Regions from separate parts of the Kocuria sabuli genome, predicted to be linked through region 1. Evidence: predicted binding sites of a transcription regulator. Region 1 holds the regulator's gene; the other holds the start of a gene.
The links. Region 1 encodes HrcA, which represses chaperone genes, less so after heat shock. Its sites were predicted from a motif close to TTNGCACTCGNNNNNNNCGAGTGCNAA; they were not measured.

Region 1 (9,562 bases):
GCAGGTCCATCCACTCGACGTGCAGCCGCGCCATCTCCTCCTCGTCGACGACCGCGATCGACAGCTCGGCGTCCGGGTGCACGTGCAGCCGGTGCAGGACGTGCTCCGCGAGCCGGCCCAGCACTCCGACGTCGACCGCGGCCCAGGCCTCCCGGTCGGCGGGCGGCACGTCCTGGGGGTCCGCCTGCAGGTCGAACTCGACGGCCATCAGGCGCTCTCCTCGTCGCCGGGGGCGGTGCCGCTCCCGGCGGCCCGGGCCGTGCGCGTGTCCTCCTTGCGCCGGCGGCGCTCGTTGCGCCGCCGGTTGGTCGTGTCGAAGGTGTCGTACGCGCTGACGATGCGGCTGACCAGCTCGTGGCGCACGACGTCCTCCGCGGTCAGCTCCGCGAAGGCGACGTCCTCGACGCCGCCGAGCACGTGCTGGACCTGGCGCAGCCCGGAGGACGCGCTCCCGGGCAGGTCCACCTGGGTGACGTCCCCGGTGATCACCATCTTCGAGCCGAAGCCCAGCCGGGTGAGGAACATCTTCATCTGCTCGGGCGTGGTGTTCTGCGCCTCGTCCAGGATGATGAAGGCGTCGTTGAGGGTCCGCCCGCGCATGTACGCGAGCGGCGCCACCTCGATCGTGCCCGCCTCCATGAGCCGCGGGATGGAGTCGGGGTCCATCATGTCGTGCAGCGCGTCGTAGAGGGGGCGCAGGTACGGGTCGATCTTCTCGCTGAGCGTCCCCGGCAGGAAGCCGAGCCGCTCCCCCGCCTCGACGGCCGGGCGCGTGAGGATGATCCGGGAGACCTCCTTGGCCTGCAGCGCCTGGACCGCCTTGGCCATGGCCAGGTAGGTCTTGCCCGTGCCGGCCGGGCCGATGCCGAAGACGACCGTGTGCTCGTCGATCGCGTCGACGTAGGTCTTCTGGTGCTGGGTCTTGGGCCGGATCGTGCGGCCGCGGCTGGAGAGGATGTTCTGGGTCAGGGCTCCGCTCGGGCGGGCGGAGAGGTCCCGGCCGATGAGCCCGAGCAGCTGGGTGATGACCTGCGGGGTGACCGCGGTCTCGCGCCCGGCCAGGACCTTGAGCTCGTCGAAGAGCGTCGTGACGATCTGCACGGGCCCGCTCGGCCCCTCGATGCCGAGCTCCAGCTCCCGCGGGCGGGTCACCAGCCCGGGGAACGCCGTCTCGACCTGGCGCAGGGTGTCGTCCCCGGAGCCGAGGCAGCGGACCATCGTCTCGCGGTCGGGGAAGGTGACGACGGTGCGGGCCGTCAGGGGGTGCGTGGTGCCGGGCAGCGTCTCAGTCATGGGTCCGGCTCGGGGGCCGTGCTCTCGCTCTCTCGATGGGTGCCGCCGACGTGCACGGCGCGGTGGTGCGTGGTACGGGCCGGCCCCCGGGACGGGGCAGCCCTCCCTCCAGGGTACCGCGCGGGTCCTCCGCCCGGGCACGCCCGGGCGGACATTCCGATTTGGTATCGGTCACGGTGGACGGAGCCTCCCGGCCGCGGGAGCTCCCGGCGCTGTGCTGGAATGGTCGGGTCCTCCGTCAGGGGGACGGGTGCGGCCCCCGGGCGGGCTGCACCGGCATCCCCCCACCGACCCCGGAAAGTCGAGGTGTGCGTACCCATGGCCGCTGAGCCTTCCGGGTCCGTTCCCGCGCGCCGTCGGCGCGCGGCCGCGCTGTCCGCGACCTGCCTGCTGGTGCTCGCCGGGTGCGGCCTCGACCGGGATCCGGGTGGCACGGCCCCCGCCCCGGGGAGCGCGCCCGCGGCTGTGGCCGCCCCCGCCACCGCGCCCAGCGCGACGAGCACCGGCGACGGCACGGTGGCCACCACGAAGGTCCCGCTCTACTGGGTGGGCACCGCCGACGGGGAGCAGCGGCTGTTCCGCGAGTTCCGGGACGCCGCCGAGGGCCCGACGGCCGTGGACCCCATCGCGGCGGCGGCCGCGCTGCTGACGACCTCGGCCCCCGAGGACCCGGACCACCGGACCTACTGGTCCCCGGTGGACCAGGTGGGCAGCTCCACCTCCCCGGGCGGGACGATCACCGTCGACCTGCCGTCCGAGGCCTTCCGCTCGCGCCTGGACGAGGGCGAGGCCCGACTGGCGCTGCAGCAGCTCGCCCACACGGTCACGGCCGCGGCGAGCACCGCGGGGCTGCTGCCGCAGAGCTCGGAGCCCGAGGTCGTCGTCCTCGTCGACGGCCGGGCCCGCGAGGAGGTCTTCGGGTCCGTGCGGCTCGACCGGCCGCTCCGGCCCGACGAGGACCTCGAGGCGCCCCTGTGGCTCCTCGACCCGCGGGCGGGCCCGCACCCCGACGGCGCCGTCACGCTCTCCGGGCGCGCCCTGGAGGGCGTCGGCGAGTGCCGGTGGACGGTCACGGACGAGGACGGGGCGACGGTCTCGAGCGGGACGCTGCCCACCGTGCCGCGGGGCGACGGGACCGTCGGGTTCCGCACGGAGCTGAAGCTGTCCCCGGGGACCTACGAGGTGGCGGTCACGGGCCGCACCGCCGAGGACGAGCCCGTGCACGACGCCAGCACCGTGGAGGTCGCTCCCCGCTGAGCCGCCCCGGCCGGGCCGGCCCGGTGCTGCTCGGCCCCGGGCGGGCAGGCCCGATCCGGTGCGCTAGCCGGACGCGCCGGCCCAGCGGCCCAGGGACGCGCTGAGCACCGCGAGGGCGGCCGGCCCGGCGGTGGAGCTGCGCAGCACCTCGGGGCCGAGCCGGACCGAGCCGGCGCCGGCCTCGGACAGGGCCTCGAGCTCGGCGGGGGCGATGCCGCCCTCCGGTCCCACGACGAGGACGATCCGCTCCGCGCCCGCCCAGGGCGTGCGGGGGGCGCCCAGCAGGTCGGCGAGACCGTCCGTGGCCTGCTCGTGCAGGACGAGCCCGGCGGTGCCCGGCTCACGGAGCAGCGCGGCGAGCTCGCGCGTGCCGGCCAGGGGCAGGACCTCGGGCCAGGCCGCACGACGGGACTGCTTCGCCGCGGCCGCGACGGTGTGCACCCACTTCTCGTGGCTCTTGGCGGCGCGCTCCTTCTTCCACCGGACGATGGAGCGCTCGGCCTGCCAGGGCACCACGGCGTCGATCCCGAGCTCGGTGGCCGTCTCGACCGCGAGGAGGTCGCGCTCGCCCTTGGCGAGCGCCTGGGCGAGCACCAGCCGGGGCCGGCGGACGGGGTCGGCGCCCACCTCGGCGAGGCGCACGTCCATGCTCTCCCTGCCCGCGGCCAGCAGCTCCCCGGTCGCCCGCGCGCCCGCGCCGTCGACGAGCTCGAGGAGCTCCCCCGGGACCAGGCGGCGCACGGTGACGGCGTGGCGGGCCTCCGGCCCGGTGACCGTGAGCACGGCCCCGGGGCCGAGCCCGCCGAGTCCGCCGGCGTCGACCTTGAAGACGGGCAGGCTCACCGGTCGAAGCGGTCCTTGAGCCGCGAGAAGAAGCCGCCGGAGCCGGCCGGGCTGTCCAGCGTGGTGCCGGTGGCCTGCTCCTCGCCGCGCAGCCGCGAGAGCTGCTCCAGCAGGGCGCGCTGTTCGTCGTCGAGTCCCGTGGGGGTCTCCACCTCGAGGTGGACGAAGAGCTCGCCGCGCCCGCCGCCGCGCAGCCGGGTCGCGCCGAGGTCGTGCAGGGTGACGGTGTGCCCGGTCTGGGTGCCGGGGGTGACCGGCACCTCGCGCTCACCGTCGAAGGTTTCGAGGGTCACGGTGGTGCCCAGGGCCGCGGAGGTCATGGGCACGCTGACCCGGGCGTGCAGGTCGTCGCCCTGGCGCTCGAAGGTGGGGTCCGGGTCGACCTTGAGCTCGACGTAGAGGTCGCCGTTGGGCCCGCCCGCGGTGCCCGCCTCGCCCTGGCCGGAGAGGCGGATGCGGTTGCCGGTGGAGACCCCGGCGGGGATCTTCACGGTCAGGGGGCGGCGGTCGCGCACGCGGCCCTCGCCGTAGCACTCGTGGCAGGGGTGCTTGATGACGGTGCCGAAGCCCTGGCAGGTGGCACAGGGGGCCGCGGTCACCACGGTGCCGAGGATCGACTGGACCTGGCGCTGGACCTGCCCGGCGCCGTGGCAGACCTCGCAGGTCTCCGGGCGGGTGCCCTCCTGGCAGCACGTGCCGTCGCAGGTGGGGCAGACTACGGCGGTGTCCACGGTGATCTTCTTCTCGGTGCCGAAGACGGCGTCCTTGAGGGACACCCGCACGTTGATGAGCGCGTCCTGGCCCTGGCGGGTGCGGGAGGCGGGGCCGCGGCGGCCCGACCCGGACCCGCCGGCGCCCTGGAAGAAGGTGTCGAAGATGTCCTGGAAGCCGAAGCCCGTGCCGGGGAAGCCGCCGCCGAAGCCGGTGTCGGTGCCGTTCTCGTTGCCGGTGGCGTCGTAGACGCGCCGCTTCTCGGGGTCGGCGAGGACGTCGTTGGCGTGCGAGACGCGCTTGAACTCCTCCGCGGCCGAGGGGCTGGGGTTGACGTCCGGGTGCAGCTTGCGGGCCTTCTTGCGGTAGGCCTTCTTGATCTCTTCCTGGCTGGCGTCCCGGGACACGCCCAGGGTCTCGTAGTGATTGCTCACCGTGGTCCGTTCTGTCGAGAGGTCTGGTGGAAGGTCTGGCGGAGGGCCCCGGTGCCGGGGCCCGCGGGGGGCTCAGCCCCCGAGGATACGGGAGAGGTAGCGGGCGACCGCGCGCACGGCGGCCATCGTCGAGGGGTAGTCCATGCGCATGGGGCCCACCACCCCGACCTTGGACTGGGGTCCGTAGCCGGTGGCGACGACCGCGGCCTCGGACAGGGGTCCCGCGGCGTTCTCCGTGCCGATGCGCACGGCCACCCCACGGGCGTCCTGCTCCATCTCGGAGAGCAGCCGGAGCATGACGACCTGCTCCTCGAGGGCCTCGAGGACCGGGCCGATGCTCAGGTGGAAGTCCCCGGTGGACCGGGCGAGGTTGGCGGTGCCGGCCATGACCATGCGGTGCTCGGCGCCGCCGGCGGCGAGGGCGCCGACGGTCTCGGCCACCGTGGCGGCGGCCGGCCGCAGCGGGGGCGCGACGTCGGCGATCATCGTGACCAGGGCCTCCGGCACCGCGACCAGGGAGCGCCCGACGGCGGCGGCCAGCACCCGGGCGCGCAGCTCCAGCAGCTGGGTCTCCTCGAGGGGGGCCCGCAGCACGGCCACGCGCTGGGCGACCCGCCCGTTGGTGGGGATCAGCACGACGAGGACCCGGCCGGCCCCGAGGTCGACGACCTCCACGTGGCGCACGGTGACCCCGGACGCGTGCGGGTACTGCACGACCGCCACCTGGTGGGTGAGCTGGGCGAGCAGGCGCACGGTGCGCTCCATGACGTCGTCGATGTCCGCCGCGTCGTCCAGCAGGCTCTGGATCGCCCGGCGCTCCGGCCCGGACAGCGGCTTGACCGCCGCGATCTGGTCGACGAACGTCCGGTAGCCCTTGTCGGTGGGGATCCGGCCGGAGCTCGTGTGGGGGGCCGTGATCAGGCCCTCCTCCTCGAGCGCGGCCATGTCGTTGCGCACGGTGGCAGAGGAGACGCCCAGCCGGTGCCGCTCCACCAGGGCCTTGGAGCCCACGGGCTCGCGGAAGTGCACGTAGTCCTCCACGATGGCCTGCAGGATCTGCAGTCGTCTCGGATGGTTCACGTCGCTCCTCCCTGTTCTCCCTGTTCTCCCCCGGCGCCCGGACCGCCTGGCACTCGGGCGCCCACAGTGCCAGCGCGGTCCAGTGTAGCCCCCGTGTCCGACGACCGGGCCGCCCGCCCGGGTTTGGTACGCTTCCGGCTGATCCGCGCCGGTCGCGCGGGACCGCGACCCGGGAGGACGAGCATGAGCGACCACGGCTGGGGCCCGCGCAGCCTCGACGACGACTCCCTCGCCCGCCGCCGCCCCCCCGCCGCGCAGGTGCCGGTCGCCCCGGGCCTGCTCCTGGAGGACGTCACCACCGGCTGGGTGGGGGCGGTCGTGTCCCTGGAGACGATCGGCGGGATGCGCGTCATGGGCCTGGAGGACCGCCGGGGCCGGGTCAAGGCGTTCCCGCTCGGACCGGGCTTCCTGCTGGAGGGCGAGCCCGTCGTCGTCGTGGAGCCCCGCCGGGCGCCGGCGCCGAGGAAGCCGGCCCGCACCCGGTCGGGCTCCGTGGCCGTGGAGGGCCTGCGGGCGAGCACCGCCAGGGCCTCCCGCGTCTGGGTCGAGGGCTACCACGACGCCGAGCTCGTCGCGAAGGTGTGGGGTCACGACCTGGCCGTCGAGGGCATCGTCGTGGAGCCGCTGCACGGCGTCGACGACCTGCCCGCGGCCGTGCGGGAGTTCGGCCCCGGACCGGGCCGGCGGCTCGGGATCCTCGTGGACCACCTCGTGGCCGGCTCCAAGGAGTCCCGGATCGCCGAGCGGACCATGCGCCTGCCCGGGGCGGCCGGCAACGTCCTGGTGCTGGGCCACCCGTACGTGGACATCTGGCAGGCCGTCCGGCCCCGCGTGCTGGGCATCGAGGCCTGGCCCGTGGTCCCGCGGGGCACCGACTGGAAGACCGGCACCGCGGCGGCCCTCGGGTGGCCGCACCGCACGCCCGGCGACCTGGGGCGCGCGTGGCAGCACATCCTCTCCCGCGTGGACAGCTACGCGGACCTCGAGCCCGCGCTGCTGGGCCGGGTCGAGGAGCTCATCGACTTCCTCACCGCGCCGGGGGCCTGAGCGGGACCCGGCCGGGCGGGCGCGACCAACATCACGTCACAAACGCACACGTTGCACCGGCGGGTCCCGCGCAACCCGCGCGCCGGCCGGTAGAATCGTCCTACGCCATCCACCGACCGCGGCCGTGCCGCGGTCCCGCCGCCGAAGGACGCCCGTGCCCGTGCAGACCGACCCCCGATCGAGCCACGAGGACGCCGAGGCCCCGTTCGAGGGCCTCTCCCCCGTGGCGCAGCCGCTGACCGTCACCGAGGACCACCAGTGGGCGACCCTGGCCCACTTCGGCGGGGTGGTCGGTGTCGTGCCCTCGTTCCTGATCCACCGCGTCTTCCGCGGCCGGGGGCGGTTCACCGAGCAGGAGTCGATGGAGGCCATGAACTTCACCTTGCTGCCGACCCTCGTGGTGGTCGCCGGGATCCTGCTGGCACCCGTCCCCTACATCGGCTGGCTCTTCGCGCTCGCGGCCACCGCCGCCTGGCTGCTGCTGGCGGTCGGCTCCCTGGCCGGCGGGATCCGGGTCAACCGCGGGGAGCCGCACCTCTACCGCTTCAACACCCGTCTCTACGACCGGCTCGTGGAGAGGCTGCGCGAGCGCTCCCGGGGGCGCTCGGCCCGCCGCTGAGCCGTCCGCCCTCAGGCGAGCAGGCGCCGCACCACGGCGTCGCCCAGGAGCCTCCCCCGCAGGGTGAGCACCACCGTGCCGTGCAGCGCCTGCGCCGGTTCCACCATCCCGTCGGCGATCAGCCCGGCCACCGCGGCGCGCCCGTCGTCGTCGAGGGCCGCCACGGGCAGCCCGTCCCGGATCCGCGCCTCCAGCATGACCCGTTCGAGGTGACGGGTGCCCGCGTCGAGGACCTCCCGCCCCGCCGCGGGCGAGTGCCCGGCACGCACCCGGTTCGTGTAGGGCACGGGGTGCTTGAGGTTCCACCAGCGGGTCCCTCCGACGTGCGAGTGCGCGCCGGGGCCGATCCCCCACCAGTCCTGGTTGTGCCAGTAGGCGAGGTTGTGCCGGCTCCGGTGGGCCCGGGCGTCGGCGCCGCCGGCGGGCCGGGACCAGTTGCTCACCTCGTACCACTCGAAGCCCGCGTCCCCCAGGACCCGGTCGGCCAGCTCGTACTTGTCGGCCTGGTCGTCGTCGTCGATCGGCGGGACCTCCCCGCGCCGCATCCGGGCGGCGAGCCGCGTCCCGTCCTCGACGATCAGGGAGTACGCCGAGACGTGGTCGGGCGCGTAGCCCACGGCCGTGCGCAGCGAGTGCTCCCAGTCGGCCAGGGACTCCCCCGGGGTGCCGTAGATCAGGTCCACGCTGACGCCCAGCCCGGCCTCGCGGGCCCACGCGACGGCCCGGGGGACGTTGTCGGGGTCGTGGGTGCGGTCGAGCACGGCGAGCACGTGCGGGGCCGCGGACTGCATCCCGAAGGACACCCGGGTCACCCCGGCCTCGGCCAGCACCCGCAGGGACCGCGGGCTCACGGAGTCCGGGTTGGCCTCGGTGGTGACCTCGGCGCCCTCGGCGAGCCCGAACGTGTCCCGCGCCGCGTGCAGGACCGCCGCGAGGTCCTCGGCGGGCAGCAGCGTGGGGGTGCCGCCGCCGAGGAACACGCTGTGCAGGGGCCGCACGGCCACGCCGGAGGCCTCCAGCACCCGGCGGGCCCATCGCACCTCCGCGGCGGCGTCCGCGGCGTAGGCGTCCTGGGAGACCCCGGCGCCGAGCTCCGTGGCCGTGTAGGTGTTGAAGTCGCAGTACCCGCAGCGGACCGCGCAGAACGGCACGTGGACGTAGAGGCTGAGCGTGCGCTCGGCGGAGCCCTCCGCGGCGGAGGCCGGCAGCCGCCCGTCGAGCGGTCCGGGCAGCCCCTCGGGCTGGGCGGGGGCCACTACTTCTTCTTGTCCTTCGCCTCGTCGGAGGACAGCGCCGCGACGAACGCCTCCTGGGGCACCTCCACCCGGCCCACCATCTTCATCCGCTTCTTGCCCTCCTTCTGCTTCTCGAGCAGCTTGCGCTTGCGGGAGATGTCGCCGCCGTAGCACTTGGAGAGCACGTCCTTGCGGATCGCCCGGATGTTCTCGCGCGCGATCACGCGCGAGCCGATGGCGGCCTGGATGGGCACCTCGAACTGCTGGCGCGGGATGAGCTCGCGCAGCTTGCCGGTCATCATCACCCCGTAGGAGTAGGCCTTGTCCCGGTGGGTGATCGCGCTGAACGCGTCGACGGGCTCGCCCTGCAGGAGGATGTCCACCTTGACGAGGTCGGCGGCCTCCTCGCCCTCGGCCTTCCAGTCCAGGGACGCGTAGCCCTTGGTCCGGGACTTCAGCTGGTCGAAGAAGTCGAAGACGATCTCCGCGAGGGGCAGCCGGTAGCGCAGCTCCACCCGGTCCTCGGAGAGGTAGTCCATCCCCTTCAGCTGGCCGCGCTTGGACTGACACAGCTCCATGATGGCGCCGATGAACTCGGACGGCGCCAGGACCGTGGCGGCGACCATGGGCTCGCGGATCTCGGCGATCTTGCCCGCGGGGAACTCGGAGGGGTTCGTGACCACCCGCTCGGAGCGGTCCTCCAGGGTGACGTTGTAGCTCACGGACGGGGCGGTGGAGATCAGGTCGAGGTTGAACTCGCGCTCCAGGCGCTCCCGGACGATCTCGAGGTGGAGCAGGCCCAGGAACCCGCAGCGGAACCCGAAGCCCAGGGCCGCGGAGTTCTCGGGCTCGTAGACCAGGGCGGCGTCGTTGAGCTGGAGCTTGTCCAGGGCGTCGCGCAGCACCGGGTAGTCGGAGCCGTCGATCGGGAACAGCCCGGAGAAGACCATCGGCTTGGGGTCCTCGTAGCCGCCCAGGTTCTCCGCCGCCGGGCGCTGGTGGTTGGTCACGGTGTCGCCCACGCGGGACTGGCGCACGTCCTT
Region 2 (21,739 bases), on a different contig from region 1:
TCAAGGCTAGTGCGCCTTCCTGGACGTTCGCCAATCCCCGCCGGCCCCGCCGCGGTCCCCGGGGACCGCGGCGGGGGCTCAGCCGCGGATGACCACCTCGGCGCGCTGGAACTCCTTGAGGTTCAGGTACCCGGTGGTGGACATCGAGCGGCGCAGGGCGCCCACGAGGTTGGAGGTGCCGTCCACGTGGCGGGACGGGCCGAAGAGGACCTCCTGCAGCGGGCCGACCGTGCCCACCCGGGTGCGCAGCCCGCGCGGGAGCTCCCCGTGGTGCGCCTCCGCGCCCCAGTGCCAGCCCTGCCCGGGCGCCTCGGCGGTGCGGGCCAGCGCGGTGCCCAGCATCACGGCGTCGGCGCCCATCGCGAGGGCCTTGACGATGTCCCCGGAGACCCCCACGCCGCCGTCGGCGATGACGTGGACGTAGCGCCCGCCGGACTCGTCGAGGTAGTCCCGGCGGGCGGCGGCGACGTCGGAGATGGCCGTGGCCATGGCCGCGTGGATGCCCAGGGTGTTCTGGATCCGCATGGACGCGCCGCCGCCGAAGCCCACGAGCACCCCGGCCGCGCCCGTGCGCATGAGGTGCAGCGCCGGGGTGTAGCCCGCCGCGCCGCCCACGATGACCGGGACGTCGAGGTCGTAGATGAACTTCTTCAGGTCCAGGGGCTCCTGGTTGCGGGAGACGTGCTCCGCGGAGACCGTGGTCCCGCGGATGACGAAGACGTCCACGCCGGCGTCCAGGACGGTCCGGTAGTGCTCCACGGTGCGCTGCGGGGTGAGGGAGCCGGCGACGATCACGCCGGCCTCGCGGATCTGGGCGAGCCGGGCGGTGATCAGCTCCGCCTGGACCGGGGCCTCGTAGAGCTCCTGCATCCGGCGGGTGGCGGACGGGGCGTCCTCCCCGGAGAGGTCCGCGATCTCGTCGAGCACCGGCTGCGGGTCCTCGTAGCGGGTCCAGAGCCCTTCGAGGTCGAGCACGCCCAGCCCCCCGGCGCGGCCGAGGGCGATGGCCGTCTCCGGGGACGTGGCCGAGTCCATCGGGGCGCCCAGGAAGGGGATCGAGAACCGGTAGGCGTCGATCTGCCAGTCCGTGGAGACGTCGTGGGGGTCGCGGGTGCGGCGGGAGGGGACGAGGGCGATCTCGTCCAGGGAGAAGGTGCGGCGGGCGCGTTTGGACCGGCCGATCTCGATGTCGTAGCTCATGGTGTCCTTTCCGGGGGATGCTCCAGGTCGCCGCTCAGCGCTGGTAGTTGGGCGCCTCGACGGTCATCGTGATGTCGTGGGCGTGGGACTCCTTGAGCCCGGCCGAGGTGATCCGCACGAAGCGGCCCTTCGTCTTCAGCTCCGCGACGTCGTGGGCGCCCACGTAGAACATGGTCTGGCGCAGGCCGCCGTCGAGCTGGTGCACCACGGCCGAGAGCGGGCCGCGGTAGGGCACCTGGCCCTCGATGCCCTCGGGGATGAGCTTCTCGTCGCTGGCGACGTCGGCCTGGAAGTAGCGGTCCTTGGAGAAGGAGGTGTTCTTGCCGCGCGACTGCATGGCCCCCAGCGAGCCCATGCCGCGGTAGGTCTTGAACTGCTTGCCGTTGACGAACACGAGCTCCCCCGGGGACTCGTCGCAGCCGGCGAGCAGGGAGCCGAGCATCACGGAGTCCGCGCCGGCCACGAGGGCCTTGCCGATCTCGCCGGAGTGCTGCAGCCCGCCGTCGGCGATGACGGGGACCCCGGCGGGGATGGCGGCCTTGGCGGCCTCGTTGACCGCGGTGATCTGCGGGACGCCCACGCCGGCGATGATGCGGGTGGTGCAGATGGAGCCCGGGCCCACCCCGACCTTGACGGCGTCCGCGCCCGCGTCGACGATGGCCTGCGCGCCCGCGCGGGTGGCGGCCTGGCCGCCGATGACGTCGACGTGCGCGGCGGCGGTCTCGGCCTTGAGGCGGGCGATCATGTCCAGCACGCCCTGGGAGTGCCCGTTGGCGGTGTCGATGAACAGCGCGTCCACGCCGGCCTCCACGAGGGTCATGGCGCGCTCGAAGCCGTCGCCGAAGAACCCGACCGCGGCGCCGACGCGCAGCCGGCCCTCGTCGTCCTTCGTGGCGTGCGGGTACTGCTCGGCCTTCGTGAAGTCCTTGATCGTGATCAGCCCGGTGAGCCGGCCGGCGTCGTCGACGAGGGGCAGCTTCTCGATCTTGTTCGACGCCAGCAGCGCGTGGGCGTCGTCCTTGGCCATCCCGACCTTGCCGGTGACCAGCGGCATGGGCGTCATGATCTCGTGCACCCGGCGCCTGGGGAACTCGCTCTCCGGCAGGTAGCGGGTGTCGCGGTTCGTGATGATGCCCAGCAGCTTCTGCTCCGCGTCCACGACCGGCAGCCCGGAGACCCGGTAGTAGCCGCAGAGCCGGTCCAGCTCCTCGAGGGTCGCGTCCGGGGAGATGGTCACCGGGTCGGTGATCATGCCGGACTCGCTGCGCTTGACCCGGTCCACGTGCTCCGCCTGGTCCTCGATCGAGAGGTTGCGGTGGATCACGCCGAGCCCGCCCTGGCGGGCCATCGCGATCGCCATCGGGGACTCGGTGACGGTGTCCATGGCCGCGGACAGCAGGGGCACCTCCAGGGTGATGCGCCGGGACAGACGGGTGCGCGTCGAGGCCTCGGACGGGATGACGTCCGTGTTGCCGGGCAGCAGCAGGACGTCGTCGTAGGTCAGTCCGGTCAACCCGAACGGGTCCTCGGACAGAGCGGTGGGGACGGCGGTATCCGACACGGTGGGGCCTTTCAGCTTCGAGGGAGTCCCGACCATTCTACGGGCCTCCGGCCGCCCCGGATCGGGCCGGGAGGGGGCTGTGCCGAGTCTCACGGAGCGGCGGCGGGATCGACGCCGTCGGCGGCCAGGGCCTCCCGCACCCGTTCGACGAACATCGGGGCCAGTGTCCGCACGTACTCGACGGTGAGGTGGTTGTTGTCCCAGTAGGTGTACACGTTGCCGACGACCGGGTCGCAGGTGCCGTCCGGGCAGATCAGGTCGCCCATGTCCACCATCGACACCTGCGCCAGCTCGTCCGCCACCGGGGCCAGCGGGCTGTCCGGGCCCAGGATCGTGTGGGAGGCGGCGCACTCGGGGGCCTCGGCCCCGTGGTCCACCGCGCACTGCGCGGGGACGAAGTCGAACCGGGCGTTGTCGCGCAGCCCGACGACCTGGATGCCGCGCTCGGCCAGGCCGCGGATGCGCTGCTCCATGCCGGGGGTGAACTGCTCCTCGTCCTCGTCCGTGCTGCGGGTGCCCTGCACCAGCACCAGGTCCGGGTCCACCGCCTCCACCACGGGGTCGGCGCCCTCGAGCCAGCGGGCGCACGGCTCGTGGTCGGCGACCTGTTCCTCGACGCTGGAGTACATGCAGTTGCCGCGGATGTAGGTCACCACCCGCCAGTCGGAGGCCTCGGCCAGCTCCTCGATCGCCGGGATCCACATGTGCACGTGGCTGTTGCCGACGACCAGGAGGGTCGCGGCGGGATCGGGGTTCGGGACGGTGTCGAAGCACCACTGCTGGTAGCGCTCGGAGACCCCCAGTCCGGCGGGGCAGGGCTCGCCGAGCACGGGCTTCCGGTAGTGGTCGCCGGTGACGACCGGGATCGCCGGCGCGTCGGGGTCGCTCACGTCGCGGAATCCCGGCAGCAGGGCCGCGGCCCCGGGGTTGTTGCGGTCGGCGGCGGCGAGGACCGCGGTGGCCCGGCGGTCCTCGGCGTGCTGCAGCGACAGCACGGGCGCGACGACCAGGGCGAGGCTCGCGGCCACCGTGGCCGCCAGGTTCCGCTTGTTCCGCTCCGGCCACGTCCACGCCTTCAGCGGGGTCTCGACGAGCCGGGTGACCAGCACGGCCAGGAGCACCGACAGCAGCACCAGCACCACCCCGGAGCGGGGCCCGGCCACGGGCCGGTCGCGCAGCACCAGGTAGGTGATCAGCAGCGGCCAGTGGAGCAGGTACAGGGCGTAGGCGGAGTCGCCCAGCCGCACGAGGGGCCGGGAGGCGAGGACCCGGTCCAGCCCGAGGGGTGAGCCGGAGCGCCCGGCCACGACGATCGCCGCCGCGGAGGCCAGCGGCCACAGCGCGATCCAGCCGGGGAAGGCGCCCTGGACGTCGACGAGCACCCCGACGGAGACCATGCTGAGCAGACCGGCCCAGCCCAGCACCACCCGGGCCGCCCGCGGCAGGTCCAGGTACGGGAGGGCGAGCGCGAGCAGGGAGCCCAGGGCGAACTCCCACAGCCGGGTGCGGGTGTCGAAGTAGGCGAACTCCTGGTTCGTGGCGATCGAGTGCACCGACCAGGCGAGGGAGGCCGCGAACACCGCGCCGAACAGGGCCGTCAGCACCGGCACGGGCCGCCAGCCCGCCCTCCGGTGGAGCCACCACGCCGTACCGAAGACCAGCGGCCACAGCAGGAACACCTGCCCCTGCACCGACAGGGACCAGAAGTGCTGGAACGGGGAGGCCGTGGAGTGGTCGGCGGCGTAGTAGTCCACCGCGTTGAGCGCCAGCGCCCAGTTCTCCGCGTACAGCACCGAGGCCAGCGCCTCGCTGCGCCAGCGGCCGACGTCGTAGGCGGGGTAGAGCAGCTCCACCAGCAGCAGGGTGGCGAGGATCGTGAGCACGGCGAGGGGCAGCAGCCGCTTGAACACGTGCAGCCAGTAGCGCCCGATCGCCAGGGGCCGGCCGGACTCCAGCTTGCGCACGAAGGACAGGGTCAGGAAGAACGCCGAGATCAGCAGGAAGACGTCCACTCCCCCGGAGACCCGGCCGAGGAACACGTGGTAGACGACCACGAGCAGCACCGCCACCGCGCGCAGGCCCTGCACCTCCGGGCGGAACCCCGAGTAGCGGGACGGGCCCGCCCCCGGGCGGGTGGATCCGCCGGCATCGCCGGTCGGGCCGGTGGAACGGTCGATCGTGAGGGTCACAGCTTCTCCAGGGGCGTGCGGGGGGAGGGGGAGGGGGCGAAGCGAGGAGTCCGTCAGAGCCCGGTGCCGCCGGTGGCCGGGTCCTGGAGGAGGCGTTCCTCGAGGGCCGGCGCCATGGTCCGCGTGTAGGTCCAGGTCAGGTGGTGCGGATCGAAGAAGACGTATACGTTGCCCACCACCGGACGGCACAGGCCGCCGGGGCAGATCAGGTCGGTGAGGTCCAGCGACGTGAAGCCGGGACGGTCGCGGAGGGCGTCGGCCGGGTTCACCGGGGCCAGGACCTGCTCGACGGGGACCTGGCACCGGGCCGCGTCCTCGCCGTGGGTCTCGGCGCACGCGTAGGGGTCGAAGTCGAAGCGGGGGTTGTCGCGGAAGCCGACGACCTCGATCCCCCGCCCCGTCAGACGGTCGACCAGCTCCGGGAATCCCCCGAACACCGCCTCCGCGGACCCGTCCATCCGGGCCGCGTAGGTCGACGTCGTCAGGACCGCGTCCGGGGCGACCTGCTCCACGTAGTCGAGTGCCGCCTCGTTGCCCTCGTGGCACGCGTCCCCCTCCGGGCGCACGGCGAAGGCGCAGCCGGGCTGCAGGACGGCGACGAGCTGCCAGTCGCGCTCCTCCGCCAGGGGGATCACCGCCCCCATGAACTGCTCCATGTGGGAGTTGCCGACCACCAGGACCGTGCGCGCGGGATCCTGCACGACCGGTGTCTGGCGGCAGTACTGCTCGAGCAGCTCCTGCTCGGGGGCGAACTGCCCGGAGCAGGGCTCGGGCAGCCCCACCCACTCGTCCCGCAGCGCCGAGGCCAGCGGCAGCGCGGGCGCCTCCGGGTCCCCCCGGAACTCGAACCCGGGCTGCAGCACGGCGGCCCCGGGGTTGTTGCGGGCGGCCTCCTCCGCGAGCCGGGCCGCCCGCCGGGCGTCGGCCTGCTGCCAGGCGAGCACCGGCAGGGCGACCAGGGCGAGGCTCACGGCCACCGACACGGCCAGGCGCCGCTTGTCCCGCTCCGGCCACGCCCACCGCTGGAACGGCTGCTCCACGAGCTTGGTGGCCAGCACCGCCAGCACCAGGGAGACCACGACGATCACCACCCCGGAGCGCGGGCCGGCCACGGGCCGGTCGCGCAGCACCAGGTAGGTGATCAGCAGCGGCCAGTGCACCAGGTACAGGGCGTAGGAGGCGTCCCCCAGGCGCACCAGCGGCCGCGAGGCCAGGACCCGGTCCAGCCCGAACGGTGAGCCGGAGCGCCCGGCCACGATGATCGCGGCCGCGGACAGCAGCGGCCACAGCGCGATCCAGCCCGGGAACGCCCCCTGGACGTTGATCAGCACCCCGACCGAGACCATGCTCAGCATCCCGGCCCAGCCCAGCACCACCCGGGCCGCCCGCGGCAGCCGCAGGTACGGCACCGCCAGGGCCAGCAGCGAGCCCAGGGCGAACTCCCACAGCCGGGTGCGGGTGTCGAAGTAGGCGAAGGCCTGGTTCGTGGCGGTCGAGTGCACCGACCACGCCAGGGACGCGAGGAGGATCCCGCCGAACAGCGCCGTCAGCACCGGCACCGGCCGCCAGCCCGCCTTCCGGTGGAGCCACCACGCCGCGCCGAAGACCAGCGGCCACAGCAGGAACACCTGCCCCTGCACCGACAGGGACCAGAAGTGCTGGAACGGGGAGGCCGTGGAGCTGTCCGCCGCGTAGTAGTCGACCTCCGCCAGGGCCAGCGCCCAGTTCTCCACGTAGAACACCGAGGCCAGGGCCTCGGTGCGGACCCGGTCGATCCGCGCCTCCGGGAAGAACAGCCATGCGAGCACGAGCGTGCCCAGCACGGTGAGCACCGCCAGGGGCAGCAGCCGCTTGAACACGTGCAGCCAGTAGCGGCCCAGGGCCAGCGGCTGCCCGGCCTCGAGCTTGCGCACGAAGGACAGGGTCAGGAAGAACGCCGAGATCAGCAGGAAGACGTCCACTCCCCCGGACACCCGGTCGAGGAAGACGTGGTAGACCACCACGAGCAGCACCGCCACGAACCGCAGGCCCTGCACCTCGGGCCGGAACCCCGAGTACCGGGCCACCCGCCGGGCCGTCGACGCCTCGGCGGACGCCGGGGCGCCCTGCTCGCGAAGGCTGGTCATGGGCAGCTCCTGGGAACACCGTGCCACCGGGGGCGCGGGCAGTGGTCGGGTGGACCTCCGCACTCTACCGGAGCCGGCCGGGCGGGAGCCGGACAGGATCGCCGACGACGAAGGACCCGCCCCGCGGGAAGCGGGACGGGTCCTTGCGGGCGGGCGGCTCAGTGCTGGTGGCCGTGCCCCTGGTCCTCGGCGGGCTTGTCCACCACGAGGGTCTCGGTGGTCAGCACGAGCGCCGCGATGGACGCGGCGTTCTGCAGCGCCGAGCGGGTGACCTTGACCGGGTCGATGATGCCGGCGGCGACCATGTCGACGTAGTCGTCGGCCGCGGCGTCGTAGCCGTGCCCGGGCTCGAGGGCGGCCACGCGGGACGCGACCACGGCCCCGTCCTGGCCGGCGTTCTGCGCGATCCAGAACAGCGGCTGGCGCAGCGCGCGGCGGACGATGCCGAGCGCGGTCGCCGCGTCGCCGGTGAGCCCGAGGTCGGACTCCCCGAGGACCTTCCCGGCGTGCACCAGGGCGGTGCCGCCGCCGGAGACGATGCCCTGCTCGAGGGCCGCGCGGGTCGAGGACACGGCGTCCTCGATGCGGTGCTTGCGCTCCTTGGCCTCCACCTCGGTGGCCGCGCCGACCTTGATCACGGAGACGCCGCCGGACAGGCGGGCGAGCCGCTCCTGCAGCTTCTCCCGGTCCCAGTCGGAGTCGGTGCGCTCGACCTCGGCGCGGATCGTGGCGACCCGCTCCTGGATCTGCTCCTGGGTCCCGCCGCCGTCGACCACCGTGGTGGTGTTCTTGGTGACCGTCACGCGGCGGGCGGTGCCCAGCTGCTCCAGGGTCACCTGGTCGAGGCTGATGCCCAGCTCGGCGGTGATGAACTCGCCGCCGGTGAGCACCGCGAGGTCCTGCAGGATCGCCTTGCGGCGGTCGCCGAACCCGGGGGCCTTCAGGGCCACGACGTCGAGCGTGCCGCGCAGCTTGTTGACCACCAGGGTGGACAGGGCCTCGCCCTCGACGTCCTCCGCGATGATGGTCAGCGGCTTCTTGGCCTGCAGCACCTTCTCCAGCACCGGCATGAGCTCCTGCACGGAGGAGATCTTGCCCTGGTACAGCAGCACCAGGGAGTTCTCCATGACCGCTTCCTGGCGCTCGGCGTCGGTCACGAAGGACGGGGACAGGTAGCCCTTGTCGAACTGCATGCCCTCGGTGACCTCGAGCTCCACCTCGGTGCTCGAGCCGTCCTCGATGGTGATGACGCCGTCCTTGCCGACCGTCTCGAAGGCCTGGGCGATGAGCTCCCCGATCGCGGGGTCCTGCGCGGAGATCGTCGCGACGTGGGCGACGTTGACGCCCTCGACGGGACGGGCGTTCTCGAGCAGCCGCTCGGAGACGGCCTCGACGGCCTTCTCGATGCCGCGCTTGAGGCTCAGCGGGTCGGCGCCGGCGGCCACGTTGCGCAGGCCCTCCTTGACGAGCGCCTGGGCGAGGACGGTGGCGGTGGTGGTGCCGTCGCCGGCGACGTCGTTGGTCTTCGTCGCCACCTCCTTGGCGAGCTGGGCGCCGAGGTTCTCGTAGGGCTCGTCGAGCTCGACCTCACGGGCGATGGTCACGCCGTCGTTGGTGATCGTGGGGGCGCCCCACTTCTTGTCGAGCACCACGTTGCGCCCGCGGGGGCCGAGGGTGACCTTGACGGTGTCGGCGAGCTTGTTGACGCCGTTCTCGAGGGACTTGCGTGCGGCATCGTCGAATGCCAGCTGCTTGGCCATGAACGATGGCTCCTTCTGCGTGGCTGGTGGTCCAGCGGGGTTCGGGGAAACGGATCGACGAAGGGTGCCCGCCGCGGGCCCCGCGGGGCGTGTGCGGCAGGCACCCTTCGTCAGGACTGCGCGGTCTGCGCCAGGACTACTTCTCGACGACGGCGAGGACGTCGCGGGCCGGGAGCACCAGGTACTCCTCGCCGTTGTACTTGACCTCGGTGCCGCCGTACTTGGAGAAGATCACGACGTCGCCCTCCTTGACGTCGACCGGGATCCGGTTGCCGGAGTCGTCGACACGACCGGGGCCGACGGCCAGGACCTTGCCCTCCTGGGGCTTCTCCTTGGCGGTGTCCGGGATGACGAGACCGGAAGCGGTGGTCTGCTCAGCGGCGAGCGGCTGAACGACGATGCGATCCTCGAGAGGCTTGATGGAGACCGACACGATCTCTCCTTATCTGTAGGCGTGGAAAGCGGTGGGCGACCGCGGGCGGAACCCGCCGTCGTGCTTCGGGCCGGTTGGCGCACCAACCGTCGTCGCGGTGCCGATCGATCGCCAGGCCCTTAGCACCCTCACCCGGAGAGTGCCAAGGCCGACTATAGGAGTCGCCTAGCAGTCGGTCAAGGCGAGTGCCAGCACCGTGGCATCCCCTCCCCTGCGACCGAATTAGGTCACGGGGATGTTCGCCAATGATTTGCCTCACCGGCCGGGCACCCTCTAGGTTGATCGGTAAGGCAACCCTTACCTCGGCCGAGCAACGGTGCCCTCCCCCGACGTCCGCGCCGTCCCGCGGCAGGACGTCGTGCCCACCGGACCCCGCCGGGGCCCTCCACCCCGGAGGACGCCGGCGCCCTGCACGAAGGAAGACCATGAACAGCACCTCCCGACAGCGCTCGACCGCCCTGCTGGCCGCCGCCTCGGTCCTGGCCCTCGCCGGTTGCTCGACCTCCGGGGCCGCGACCGCCGACGAGACGCAGAGCTCGGCCTCCGCGGAGACCGTCAGCGTGGAGCACGCCCAGGGCACCACCGAGGTCCCGGTCTCCCCCGAGGACGTGATCACCTTCGACCTCGGCGTCCTCGACTCGATGGAGGCCCTCGGCGAGGACGTCCAGGGACTGCCCCAGGGCGGCAGCCTGCCCGACCAGTTCGCCGAGTACCGCTCGGACGAGTACGTCAACGCCGGTGCCATGAAGGAGCCGGACCTCGAGGCCGTCGCCGAGGCCGCCCCCGACCTGATCATCATCTCCGGGCGCACAGCCGAGTTCTACGACGAGCTCTCCGAGATCGCCCCGACCGTCGACCTGTCGATCGACGAGACCGACCCCCTCGCCTCCTTCACCGAGCAGTCCGGGACGCTCGGGGCGATCTTCGGCAAGGAGGCCGAGGTCGAGGAGAAGTTGGCCGCGATCGACGAGCAGATCGCCGAGACCGCGGAGCAGGCCGCCGGCGCCGGCACCGCCATGTTCCTGCTGACCAACGCCGGGGAGGTCAACGCCTACGGCCCGGCCTCGCGCTTCGGCAACGTCGTCTTCGACCTGCTGGGGCTCGAGTCCGCGACCGACGTCCAGGCCGACGGGCGGCACGGCGAGGCCGTCTCCTTCGAGGCGATCGCCGCGGCGGACCCGGACCGCATCTACGTCCTCGACCGCGACACCGCGATCGGGCAGTCCGGCGGCGAGGCCGCGCAGCAGGTCCTCGACAACGAACTCGTCAACGGCACCGCCGCGGCCCAGCAGGACCGGATCACCTACCTCGACAGCGCCAGCTGGTACGTCGTCGGCTTCGGCCTGAACAACTTCCCGTCCATGATCACCGAGGTCCAGGAGTCCCTCTCCTGACCCGCTGACGGACGGGCGGACCCCGGGGCGCCCGGCCCGGCGATCGCCACCGCCGCGCCGGGCGCCCCGGCCCCCTCCCGGCCCGCGCCGCCCCGAATCGGAAGGATCCCGATGACAGCCACCGGACGACGATGAGCACCGTCGTGACCGCTCCCCCCACCGCCGCCGCACCGGCGGGCTCGTCGTCGGTGGACCCGCGGGCCGCCGCCCTCCGCGACGCCCGCCACCTCGTCGCGGCGAGCGCCGTCGTGCTCGTGCTGGCGGTGGTCAGCACGTTCGTGGGCGTCCTCGACGTCACGCCGTGGTCCCTGTGGCGCCAGCTGGCCGCCGGGGACCTCGACGGCTTCCGGGACTCGGTGGAGGTCATCGCCGTGTCCCGCTTCCCGCGCACCGCCTCGGTCGTCCTGGCCGGGCTGGCCCTGTCCGTGGCGGGACTGATCATGCAGCTGATGGCCCGCAACAAGTTCGTGGAGCCCTCCACCGTGGGCACGGTCGAGTCCGCGCAGGCGGGCCTGCTCGTGGTGACCCTGCTGCTGCCCGCGGCGCCCCTGATGGCGAAGATGGGCGTCGCCTCGCTGTTCGCCCTCGCCGGGACGGGCCTGTTCCTGCTGGTCCTGCAGCGCATCCCGCTGCGCAACTCCCTGCTCGTCCCCCTCGTGGGGATCATGCTGGGCAACGTCATCGCGTCCGTGACCACCTTCTTCGGCTACCGCTTCGACCTGCTGCAGAGCCTCAACGCCTGGATGATCGGGGACTTCTCCGGGGTGCTGCGCGGCCGCTACGAGCTGCTGTGGCTCGTCCTGGCCCTCACGGTCGTCGGCTACGTGGCCGCCGACCGCTTCACCGTGGCGGGCATGGGACAGGAGTTCACCACCAACCTGGGCATCGACCACCGCCGCGTCATGGCGCTGGGCATGACCCTGGTCGCGCTGATCTCCGCCGTGGTCGTCGTGACCGTCGGGTCGATCCCCTTCCTGGGCCTCGTGGTGCCCAACCTCGTCTCGATGCTCGTCGGGGACAACGTCCGGCGCACGGTCCCCTGGGTCGCCGTGCTCGGGGCGGGTTTCGTGCTGGCCTGCGACATCCTGGCCCGGGTGATCCGCTACCCGTACGAGATCCCGGTCGGCACGATCGTCGCCGTCGTCGGCGGCGTGCTGTTCCTGGCCCTGCTGCTGCGGGGGCGGAACCGGTGAGCGCCAGGACCTCCCCCCTGCCCGCCGCCGTGACGGCCCGTCGCGGCGGCCCGCGCCCGCGCCTGGCACCGGGCGCCTGGATCGGGATCCTCGCCGTGCTCGCGGCCGCGTCCGTGGCCCTCTACCTGACCGTCGACCTCGGCGGCGACCTCGGCTACGTCCTGCCGCGCCGGATCAACCGGGTGCTGACCATGGTGCTCGTCGCCTACGCCGTGGGCGTGTCCACCGTGCTGTTCCAGACGATCACCGGCAACCGCATCCTCACCCCGTCGATCATGGGCTTCGACTCCCTGTACGTGCTCATCCAGACGGTGCTGGTGTTCCTCCTGGGCTCCACGGGGGTGGTCGCCCTCGGCACGGGGACCAGGTTCGGGCTCGAGCTCGGGCTCATGGTCGCGTTCAGCTGGGTGATCTACCGCTGGCTGTTCACGGGCTCGGGCAGGTCGCTGCACCTCGTGCTGCTCGTCGGCATCGTCTTCGGCACCGTGTTCCGCGGCGTCTCCTCGCTGCTGCAGCGCCTGCTCGAGCCCAGCGAGTTCGTCGTCCTGCAGGACGCGATGTTCGCGTCCTTCACGAACGTGGACACCGGCCTCCTGCGCCTGTCCTTCGTGCTCGTCGGGCTGGCGACGCTGGCGGCCGTCGCGCTGCGCCGGCAGTTCGACGTCCTCGCCCTCGGCCGGGACACCGCGATCAGCCTCGGCGTGGACCACACCCGGGTCGTGACCGCCGTGCTCGTGGTGTGCTCCGTGCTCGTGGGCGTGTGCACCGCGCTGGTCGGGCCCATCACCTTCTTCGGGCTCATCGTGGCGAACCTCGCCTACGCCCTGTGCCGGCGGTTCCGGCACCGCCACGTCCTGCCCATCGCGGTGCTGCTGGGGATCATCGCCCTCGTGGGCGGCCAGGTGGTCCTGGAGCAGGTCTTCGCCTTCGACACCGCGCTGAGCATCGTGATCGAGTTCGTGGGCGGGCTGCTGTTCCTCGTCATGCTGCTGCGGGGGTCCATCAAGTGAACAGGAGTGCATCGTGATCGAACTGACCGGCCTGACCAAGAGGTACGGGACGCAGACCGTCGTCGACGACGTCTCGGGCAGCATCGAGTCGGGTGGGCTGATCTCGATCATCGGCGCCAACGGGGCGGGCAAGTCCACCCTGCTGTCCATGGCCGCCCGGCTGCTGCCGATGGACCGGGGCACGGTGTTCGTGGACGAGCTCGACATCCTCTCCACCCCCTCGGACCAGCTGGCCCGGAAGCTGTCCATCCTGCGCCAGGAGAACACCCTGAGCGTGCGGCTGAGCGTGCGGGACCTCGTGGCCTTCGGCCGCCACCCGCACTCGAAGGGCCGGCACACCGCCGAGGACCGGGAGCACGTGGAGCGGGCGCTGCGCTACCTGCAGCTGGAGGAGCTCGCGGACCGCTACGTGGACGAGCTCTCCGGCGGGCAGCGGCAGCGGGCGTTCATCGCCATGGTCATCGCCCAGGACACCGACTACGTCCTGCTCGACGAGCCCCTCAACAACCTCGACATGAAGCACGCCGTGGAGATGATGCGGCTGCTGCGGCAGATGACCCACGACTTCGGCAAGACCGTGGTGCTCGTCATCCACGACATCAACTTCGCGTCCTGCTACTCCGACCGGATCATGGCCATGAAGGACGGCGCCCTCCTGCACCACGGCACCCCCGATGAGATCATGCGACCGGACGTGCTGCAGGAGATCTACGGCATCGACATCCGGGTGGAGCAGGTCGACGGGCACCGCATCGGCATCTACTTCGTCTGATCCTCCGTCCGGTCCTCCGCCCGGCACGTCCTCCGGCACCTCCGACCCGAACGGCACCCATGAGCTCCGACACCCCCGGCGACCCCCGCGAGATCGCCCCGCTGCTGACCCGGGAGGGCATGGCCCTGCTCGACTCCCTGGGCCCCTACGACGAGGCGGAGGCGCTGCGCACCGTCACACGGCTGCGGGCCGAGGGGCACGCCCCAGAGCTCGTCTCCGCCGCCCTGAGCCAGGCGAAGCTGCGCACCCGGGCCCGGGAGAAGTTCGGGGACTTCGCCGCCCGCATGCTCTTCACACGGGCCGGGCTGGAGCAGGCCACCCGGCTGCGCGTGGCCGCCCTGCACGCCCGGCGCTTCGCCGACACCGGCCTCGCCCACGTGGCCGACCTCGGCTGCGGCATCGGCGCCGACGCGCTCGCGCTGGCCTCCCTCGACCGGCGGGTCACCGCCGTGGAGCTCGACGAGACCACGGCCGCGGTGGCCACCCTCAACCTCGCCCCCTTCCCGGAGGCCACGGTCCTGCACGCCGACGCCGCGTCCCTGGACCTCTCCGCCCTGCCGGGCGGACCGCCGGACGGGGTGTGGCTGGACCCCGCCCGGCGCACGACCTCGTCGTCCGGGACCCGGCGGATCTTCGACCCCGAGGCGTTCTCCCCGCCCCTGTCCTTCGTCGAGGGCCTCGCCGCCCGGGGCCTGCCCGTCGGCGTGAAGCTGGGCCCGGGCATCCCCCACGAGGCCGTCCCGGCCGGCTGCGAGGCGCAGTGGGTCTCCGAGCGCGGGGACGTGGTGGAGGCCGTGCTCTGGTTCAACGCGGTGGCCCGGCCCGGGGTCCGGCGGGCGGCGCTCGTGCTCTCCGAGCACGGCGCCACGGAGCTCACCAGCGCGGAGGACCTCGACCCCGCCCACGCGGACGCGGTCGTGGGCCCCGTCGGGTCGTACCTGTACGAGCCGGACGGCGCGGTGATCCGCGCGGGCCTCGTCGCCGACCTCGCCCGGCAGCTGGACGCGCGGCTGATCCACCCCCGGATCGCCTACCTGTCCTCCGACGAGCTCGTCCGCACGCCGCTGGCCCGCGCCTACCGGGTGCGGGAGGTGCTGCCGCACACCGTCAAGGTGCTCAGGCGGTGGGTGCGGGAGCACGAGGTCGGCACCCTCGAGATCAAGAAGCGCGGCACCGACGTGACCCCCGAGCAGCTGCGCCGCCAGCTCGCGCCCCGGGGCCCCGGCCGGGCCACGCTCGTGCTGACCAGGACCGCCGCGCCCGCCCCGGACGGCGGGCCGGGCCCGGGGGCCGGCGAGAGGCGCGTCGTCCTCGTCGTCGAAACCGTAGACTGAGGTCGCCGCGGACGATCCGGTCCGCACCCGACCGGGCCGATCCGGCCCGCACCGCGCGGGCGAGCACGCCCGCAGAACACGGAGGACCTGCCGCGTGGAGATCTCGTTCGCCCGCTCCGCCCAGTCGACGCTGGGCGTCGAGTGGGAAATCGCCCTCGTGGACGCCACCACGGGCGATCTCGTCCCGCGCGGCCGGGAGACGTTCGAGGCGGTCCTGGACGCCCGCCCCGAGTGGGGCACCGACGGCGACCACCCGCAGCTGACCGGGGAGTTCCTGCTGAACACGGTCGAGATGGTCACCGGGGTGTGCCGCGACGTCGCCCACTCCACCGAGCAGCTGGCCGAGATGATGGACGAGATCCGCACGGTGACCGACCCGCAGGGCCTGGAGATCTTCGCCGCGGGCACCCACCCCTTCGCGCGCTGGCAGGACCAGCAGGTCACCGACAAGCAGCGCTACCACAAGCTCGTGGACCGAACCCAGTACTGGGGCCGCCAGATGGTCATCTACGGGGTGCACGTGCACGTGGGCCTGGACGCCCGGGCCAAGGCCCTGCCGGTGCTCGACGGGCTGCTGACCTACTACCCCCACCTGCTGGCCCTATCCTCGAACTCCCCGTTCTGGGCGGGCGAGGACACCGGCTACGCGTCCCAGCGCTCCATGATCTTCCAGCAGCTCTCCACCGCCGGGCTGCCCTACCACTTCCCGTCCTGGGACGCCTACGAGCAGTGCATCGAGGACATGGTCTCCACCGGGATCATCGAGGAGCTGAGCGAGGCGCGCTGGGACGTGCGCCCCGTGCCGCGGCTGGGCACCGACGAGGTCCGCTTCTGCGACGGGCTCTCGACCCTCTGGGAGGTCGGGGCGCTCACCGCCCTCACCCAGTGCCTCGCGGAGTCCCTCTCCCAGGACCTCGACGCCGGCCGGGCCCCCGCCCGCCTGAAGCCGTGGCACATCCAGGAGAACAAGTGGCGGGCCGCCCGCTACGGCCTGGACGCCGAGGTCATCACCGGACCGGAGAACACCGAGCGCGCCCTGTGCGAGGACCTGACCGAGCTGCTCGACCGCCTGGAGCCCGTCGCCGCGCGGCTGGGCTGCTCGAAGGAGCTCTCCGACGTGGAGCGGATCATGGAGGAGGGCGCCGGCTACCAGCGCCAGCGCGCGGTGGCCCGGGCCCACGGCGGGGACCTGCGCGCGGTGGCCCTCGACATCGTCCGACGCACCCGCGAGAACGACTGACCGTCCCGTCCGCCCGAGTCCGCGCCCCGGCCGCGCGGACGCCCGATCCCGAGGTTGCCGACATGACCGACCCCACCCCTGCCCGCCCGGGCGACGCCCCGCCGCAAGGACCCGTGCTCCAGATCGGTGCCCTGCACCCCCTGGTGGAGGAGACCCTCGCCGCCGAGTTCGCGGCCCTGCGCCTGCCCGCCGACCCCGCCGCGCGGGACGGGTTCCTGGACCGGCACGCCGAGCAGGTGCGCGTGGTGGTGTGCTCCGGGCGCACGGGGGTGGACCGGGACCTCATGGGCCGCCTGCCCCGGCTCGAGGCCGTCGTGCACTTCGGCGTCGGCTACGACGGGACGGACGCCGCCGAGGCCGCCGCGCGCGGGATCCGCATGAGCAACACCCCCGACGTGCTCACCGACGCCGTGGCGGACACCGCACTGGCCCTGTACCTGGACGTGCTGCGCCGGTTCTCCGCGGCCGACCGCTTCGTCCGCCGCGGGCAGTGGGAGACGTCCGGCAACTACCCGCTGACCGCCCACGCCTCGGGCCGGCGGGTGGGGATCCTGGGCCTGGGCCGGATCGGCCGGGCCGTCGCCCGCCGCCTGGCGGCGCTGGACTGCGAGATCCACTACCACAACCGGCGGCCGGTCCCCGGCGTCGAGCACGCCTACCACGGCTCCCCCGCCGACCTCGCCGCGGCCGTCGACGTCCTCGTGGTCGCCGTCCCCGGCGGACCGGACTCCACCGGGACGGTCGACGCGGGGGTCCTGGACGCCCTCGGGCCGGAGGGGTACCTCGTCAACGTGGCCCGCGGCTCCGTCGTGGACGAGACCGCGCTCGTCGCCGCGCTGCGGGAGGGGCGGCTGGGCGGGGCCGGGCTCGACGTCTACGCCGCCGAGCCGCACGTGCCCGCCGCCCTGCGCGAGCTCGAGAACGTGGTGCTGCTCCCGCACGTGGGCAGCGCCACGGTGGAGACCCGGCGGGCGATGGCGGAGCTCACCCTGCACAACCTGCGCAGCTACCTGGCCGACGGCACCCTCGTCACGCCCGTGTCCTGAGGCCCGCGGGCCGGCTCAGACCGAGACGGTCGTGACGGGCAGGGAGGAGTCGGCGGCGAAGCCCAGGCCCGAGGGCTCGCGGCCCCCGGCCACGACGCGGGCCGCGAGCGCTGCGACCATCGCCCCGTTGTCGGTGCACAGGGACAGCTTCGGGACCACCAGCTCGATCCCGTGCGCGGCGCAGCGCTCGGCCGTGAGCTCCCGCAGCCGGGAGTTGGCGGCCACCCCTCCGCCGAGCAGGAGCGTGCCGAGCCCCTGCTCGGTGCAGGCGAGGACGGCCTTGCGGGTGACGACGTCGGCCACGGCCTCCTGGAAGGACGCCGCGACGTCCGCGACCGGGACCGCGCGCCCCTCGGCCTCGTGGGCCTCGACGACGCGGGCCACGGCGGTCTTGAGCCCGGAGAAGGAGAAGTCGTAGCGGTGCGGGCCGGGGCGCTCGGCGGAGCCCAGGTACTTGCCGGCGGTGAGTCCGCGGGGGAAGCGGAAGGCCGTGGGGTCCCCGGTCCGGGCGGCGGCGTCGATGGCCGGGCCGCCCGGGTAGTCCAGGCCCAGCACCCGGGCCACCTTGTCGTAGGCCTCGCCGGCCGCGTCGTCGATCGTGGCCCCGAGCAGCCGCACGTCCCGGGAGAGGTCGTCGACGGCGAGGATCTCGGTGTGCCCGCCGGAGACCAGCAGCGCGCCGAGGTCGCGGGGCAGGCCGTCGTCGAAGGCGCCCCGGAAGCCCTCGATCCCCGAGTCCTCGAGCACGCCCACGCCGACGTGGGCCACGAGGTGGTTGACGGCGTACAGGGGCTTGCCGGTGGCCACGGCGAGCGCCTTCGCGGTAGCGACGCCCACCATGAGCGCCCCGGCCAGGCCCGGGCCGGAGGTCACGGCCAGGGCGTCCAGCTCGTCGAGGCCCACGCCGGCCCGGTCCAGGGCCTCGCGCAGCGTGGGCACGAGCGCGTCGAGGTGGGCGCGGGAGGCGATCTCGGGGATCACGCCCCCGAAGCGCGCGTGCTCGTCCATCGAGGAGGACACGACGTTGGCGAGCAGGGTGCGCCCGCGCACGATCCCGACGCCCGTCTCGTCGCAGGAGGACTCGATGCCCAGCACCAGGGGTCCGTCGGTCATCGGCTTCCCTCCGTCGGGGTGGTCGGGGTGGCCGGGGGCTCCGGCGCGGTGAGGTCGAGGCGCATGATCAGCGCGTCGGTGCCGTCCCGGTAGTAGCGGGGGCGGGTGTGGATGTGCTCGTAGCCGAAGCGGCGGTAGAGCTGCTGGGCGCGCGGGTTGTCGGCGCGGACCTCGAGCAGCACCTCCGTGGCGCCCAGCTCCCGCGCCCGTCCGTGCAGCGTGCGCAGCAGCGAGGAGCCGATCCCGCGTCCCTCGTGCTCGGGGAGCACCGCGATGGTCTGGACGTCGCCCACCGGGCGGATGCACATGAGCCCCGCGTAGCCGACGATCCGCTCGTCCTGCTCGGCCACCCAGTACCAGCAGACGGGCTGGGCCAGCTCGGCCTGGAACATCTCCAGCGGCCAGGCGTCGGCCGGGAAGAGCTGCTGCTCGAGGGCGTGCACCACGGGGACGTCCCGGGCCGTCATCCGGCGCAGGGTCCAGGGGGTCCCCGGTGCGGACGGGGCGCTCACGCGAGGGCCTTCTTCCGGGGACCGGGGACCTTCGCGTCGGACTCGCGCAGGTACAGGGGGGTCGTGTCCGCCCCCGGCCCCTCGCCGCGGGCCCGCAGGCGCAGGGCCGCGAGCCCCAGCGACGACGCCGTGGGCTGCGCCTCGGCGAAACCGGGCACGGGCCGGGCCAGCCGGTCCGCGTAGAGGCCGGCGCCGCGGCCGTAGGCGGGCAGCTCCGGGAGCTGCTCCGCGGCGGCGACCCCGGGCCCGCCGACGCGCCGCGGGCCGTCGGGGGCGAGGGCGTAGCGGGCCCAGTAGACCTCCCTGCGCCGGGCGTCGGTGAGCACGAGGAACTCCTCGTGGCCGGCCGCCCGGGCGTCCTCGGCGGCGTCCTGCGCCAGGGCCTCGAGGCTCATGAGGCCCTGCAGCGGCACGTCCCAGGCGAAGGCGAGCGCCCGGGCGGTCGCGATCCCGGCGCGCAGGCCGGTGAAGGGGCCGGGACCGGTGCCCACCAGGACGCCGTCGAGCCCGGCGCCGGTCAGGCCGCGGCCCTCCAGCAGGTCGCGGACCGCGGGGGCCAGGACCTCGGCGTGGGAGCGGGTGTCGGGGCTGACGAAGGAGCCCACGACCTCGCCCGCGCCGGTCACGAGGGCGGCGGAGGCGACGGCGGAGGAGTCCAGGCACAGGAGGAGCACCCGGCCATTCTAGTGCCCGGGCGCGGGCCCTTCCCCCGGCGGGTCCAGCGGCGGGGGCCCGCCCGCCCAGCGCGGGCCGATCCCGGTCAGGGTGATGCGGCGGGGCTCGGCGTCGTCGTCCTCCGCGTCGTCCTCCGCGTCGTCCTCCGCGTCGTCCTCCGCGCCGTCCGCCGCCCCGGGCATCGCCACGGGTGCCGGCGCCGCGGCGCCGACCGCGCGCTCCAGGACGATCTCCAGGCGGGAGTCGGCCAGGTGCTCGACCTTCCCGGTCCCCCACTCCACCACGGTCACGGCCGTGTCCACGGTGTCCTCGAGGTCGATGTCGTCGACCTCCGCCGCGCTGCCCAGCCGGTAGGCGTCGACGTGCACGAGGTCCGGTCCGCCGGGCCGCGGCCCGTCCGGGACGTTGGGGTGGCGGCGCACCAGCACGAACGTGGGCGAGATGATGCCGGGGCGCACGCCCAGGCCCCGGCCCAGGCCCTGCGTGAAGGTGGTCTTGCCGGCGCCGAGCTCGCCCGTGAGGACCAGCAGGTCCCCGGCGCGCAGCCGCGCCCCGAGCCGCTCGGCCAGTGCCTGGGTCCGCTCGGGGCCGTCCACGGTCAGGCTCAGGGTCCACTCGCTCATGCCTGCTCCTCTCCGCTGTCCGCCGCGGTGTCCACGTGCACCCGGGGCACGCGGCCCGAGACGCGGGTGACGATCTCGTAGTTGATGGTGCCGGCGGCGTCCGCCCAGGCGGAGGCCGAAGGGTGCTCCCCGGCCCCGAACAGGACCGCCTCCGCGCCCACCAGCCCGTGCTCGGGGGCGGAGAGCCCCGGTGCGCCCAGGTCCACGACGATCTGGTCCATGGCGACCCGGCCGACGACGGGACGGGTGCGGCCCCGGATCCGCACCGGGCCGCCGGCCCCGCTCCGCGGCACCCCGTCGGCGTAGCCCAGCGGGACGAGCGCGAGGGTCGTGGGCCGCTCGGCCACCCAGCTCAGCCCGTAGGAGACGCCCTGGCCGGCCGGGACGTCCTTCACCGCGCTGACGGTGCTGCGCAGGGTCATGGCGGGCACCAGGCCGAGCTGCTGCGGACTGCGGCCGGGGAAGGGCGAGAGCCCGTAGACGGAGACGCCCACGCGGACCATGTCGAGGAGCATGTCCGCCGGGCGCTCGAGGCCGGCGGCGGAGAACAGGCCCGGCGAGTTCGCGGCGTGCCGCAGCGCGGGGCGCAGCCCGGCGGCGCGCGCGACGTCCACGGCCGCGCGGAAGCGCCGGAGCTGCTCCCGGGTCTCGGGCCGGGAGGGCTCGTCGGCCACGGCCAGGTGGGTGAAGACGCCGACCACCCGCACGAGCCCCTCGGCCTCCGCCTGCGCGGCCCAGCGCACCAGCTCGGGCCACCGCTGGGCCGTCGCGCCGTTGCGGCCCAGGCCGGTGTCGATCTTGAGGTGGATCCGGGCGGTGCCGCCGAGCTCCCGCGCGGCCTCGGCGATCGGGCCGAGCTCCCACCCGCTGACGCCGAGCTCGACGTCCCGGGCCAGGGCGGCCCGGAAGTCCGTGTCCACGGTGTGCAGCCACGCGAGCAGCGGCGCGGTGATCCCGGCGGCGCGCAGCTCCAGGGCCTCGGCCACGTGGGCGACGCCCAGGGCGTCCGCGCCGGCCTGCACGGCCGCGCGGGCCACGGGCACGGCCCCGTGGCCGTAGGCGTCGGCCTTGACCACGGCCATCAGCCGCGCCGGGGCGGCCAGCTCCCGGATCCGGCGCACGTTGGCGCGGACCGCGGCGAGGTCGACCACGGCGCTGCGCTCGGGCCGGGCAGGGCGGGGGAAGGCCTCCCCGGGCAGGGGGAACGGGACGGGTTCGGCACGGTTCACGGTGCCCATTCTCGCACCGCGGCCGGAGCGGCACGGTCCTGCGCTCGGCGGCTACAGTGGAGCCGTGTCTGCCGCTCCCCTGCACGTCCTGCTGCTCAGCCTGCACACCTCTCCCCTCGAACAACCGGGGTCGGGCGACGCGGGCGGGATGAACGTCTACGTGCGCCAGCTCGCCGGGGCCCTCGTGGACGCCGGGCACACCGTGGACATGGCCACCCTGGACCGCGGCACGGGCGCGCCGCGCACCGCCGGGGTGCAGGTCACCGGGATCCGCGAGGGCCTGCGGCTGCTCACGGTCTCGCTGCCCGGTGCGGCCGGCGCCGTGAAGG

Region 2: a site for HrcA is predicted at 9,435-9,461, ahead of groES (co-chaperone GroES). Genes of this name have one in related genera too.

What each region holds. Positions count from the first base shown of each region.
Region 1 covers NZ_JAVHZE010000010.1:30,715-40,276, forward strand. The annotation lists gene ybeY (rRNA maturation RNase YbeY) at 1-208, opposite strand, end outside; gene RE027_RS11095 (PhoH family protein) at 208-1,293, opposite strand; gene RE027_RS11100 (GerMN domain-containing protein) at 1,612-2,550, shown strand; gene RE027_RS11105 (16S rRNA (uracil(1498)-N(3))-methyltransferase) at 2,614-3,393, opposite strand; gene dnaJ (molecular chaperone DnaJ) at 3,390-4,538, opposite strand; gene hrcA (heat-inducible transcriptional repressor HrcA) at 4,611-5,618, opposite strand; gene RE027_RS11120 (DUF3097 domain-containing protein) at 5,802-6,665, shown strand; gene RE027_RS11125 (DUF4870 domain-containing protein) at 6,820-7,284, shown strand; gene hemW (radical SAM family heme chaperone HemW) at 7,296-8,540, opposite strand; gene lepA (translation elongation factor 4) at 8,540-9,562, opposite strand, start outside.
Region 2 covers NZ_JAVHZE010000006.1:25,618-47,356, forward strand. The annotation lists gene RE027_RS07925 (GuaB3 family IMP dehydrogenase-related protein) at 79-1,200, opposite strand; gene guaB (IMP dehydrogenase) at 1,235-2,797, opposite strand; gene RE027_RS07935 (acyltransferase family protein) at 2,851-4,950, opposite strand; gene RE027_RS07940 (acyltransferase family protein) at 5,004-7,076, opposite strand; gene groL (chaperonin GroEL) at 7,235-8,836, opposite strand; gene groES (co-chaperone GroES) at 8,973-9,269, opposite strand; gene RE027_RS07955 (siderophore ABC transporter substrate-binding protein) at 9,695-10,663, shown strand; gene RE027_RS07960 (ABC transporter permease) at 10,807-11,856, shown strand; gene RE027_RS07965 (iron chelate uptake ABC transporter family permease subunit) at 11,853-12,866, shown strand; gene RE027_RS07970 (iron ABC transporter ATP-binding protein) at 12,880-13,638, shown strand; gene RE027_RS07975 (THUMP-like domain-containing protein) at 13,698-14,972, shown strand; gene RE027_RS07980 (glutamate--cysteine ligase) at 15,067-16,212, shown strand; gene RE027_RS07985 (2-hydroxyacid dehydrogenase) at 16,275-17,258, shown strand; gene tsaD (tRNA (adenosine(37)-N6)-threonylcarbamoyltransferase complex transferase subunit TsaD) at 17,274-18,371, opposite strand; gene rimI (ribosomal protein S18-alanine N-acetyltransferase) at 18,368-18,838, opposite strand; gene tsaB (tRNA (adenosine(37)-N6)-threonylcarbamoyltransferase complex dimerization subunit type 1 TsaB) at 18,880-19,557, opposite strand; gene tsaE (tRNA (adenosine(37)-N6)-threonylcarbamoyltransferase complex ATPase subunit type 1 TsaE) at 19,567-20,181, opposite strand; gene alr (alanine racemase) at 20,178-21,419, opposite strand; gene RE027_RS08015 (glycosyltransferase) at 21,475-21,739, shown strand, end outside.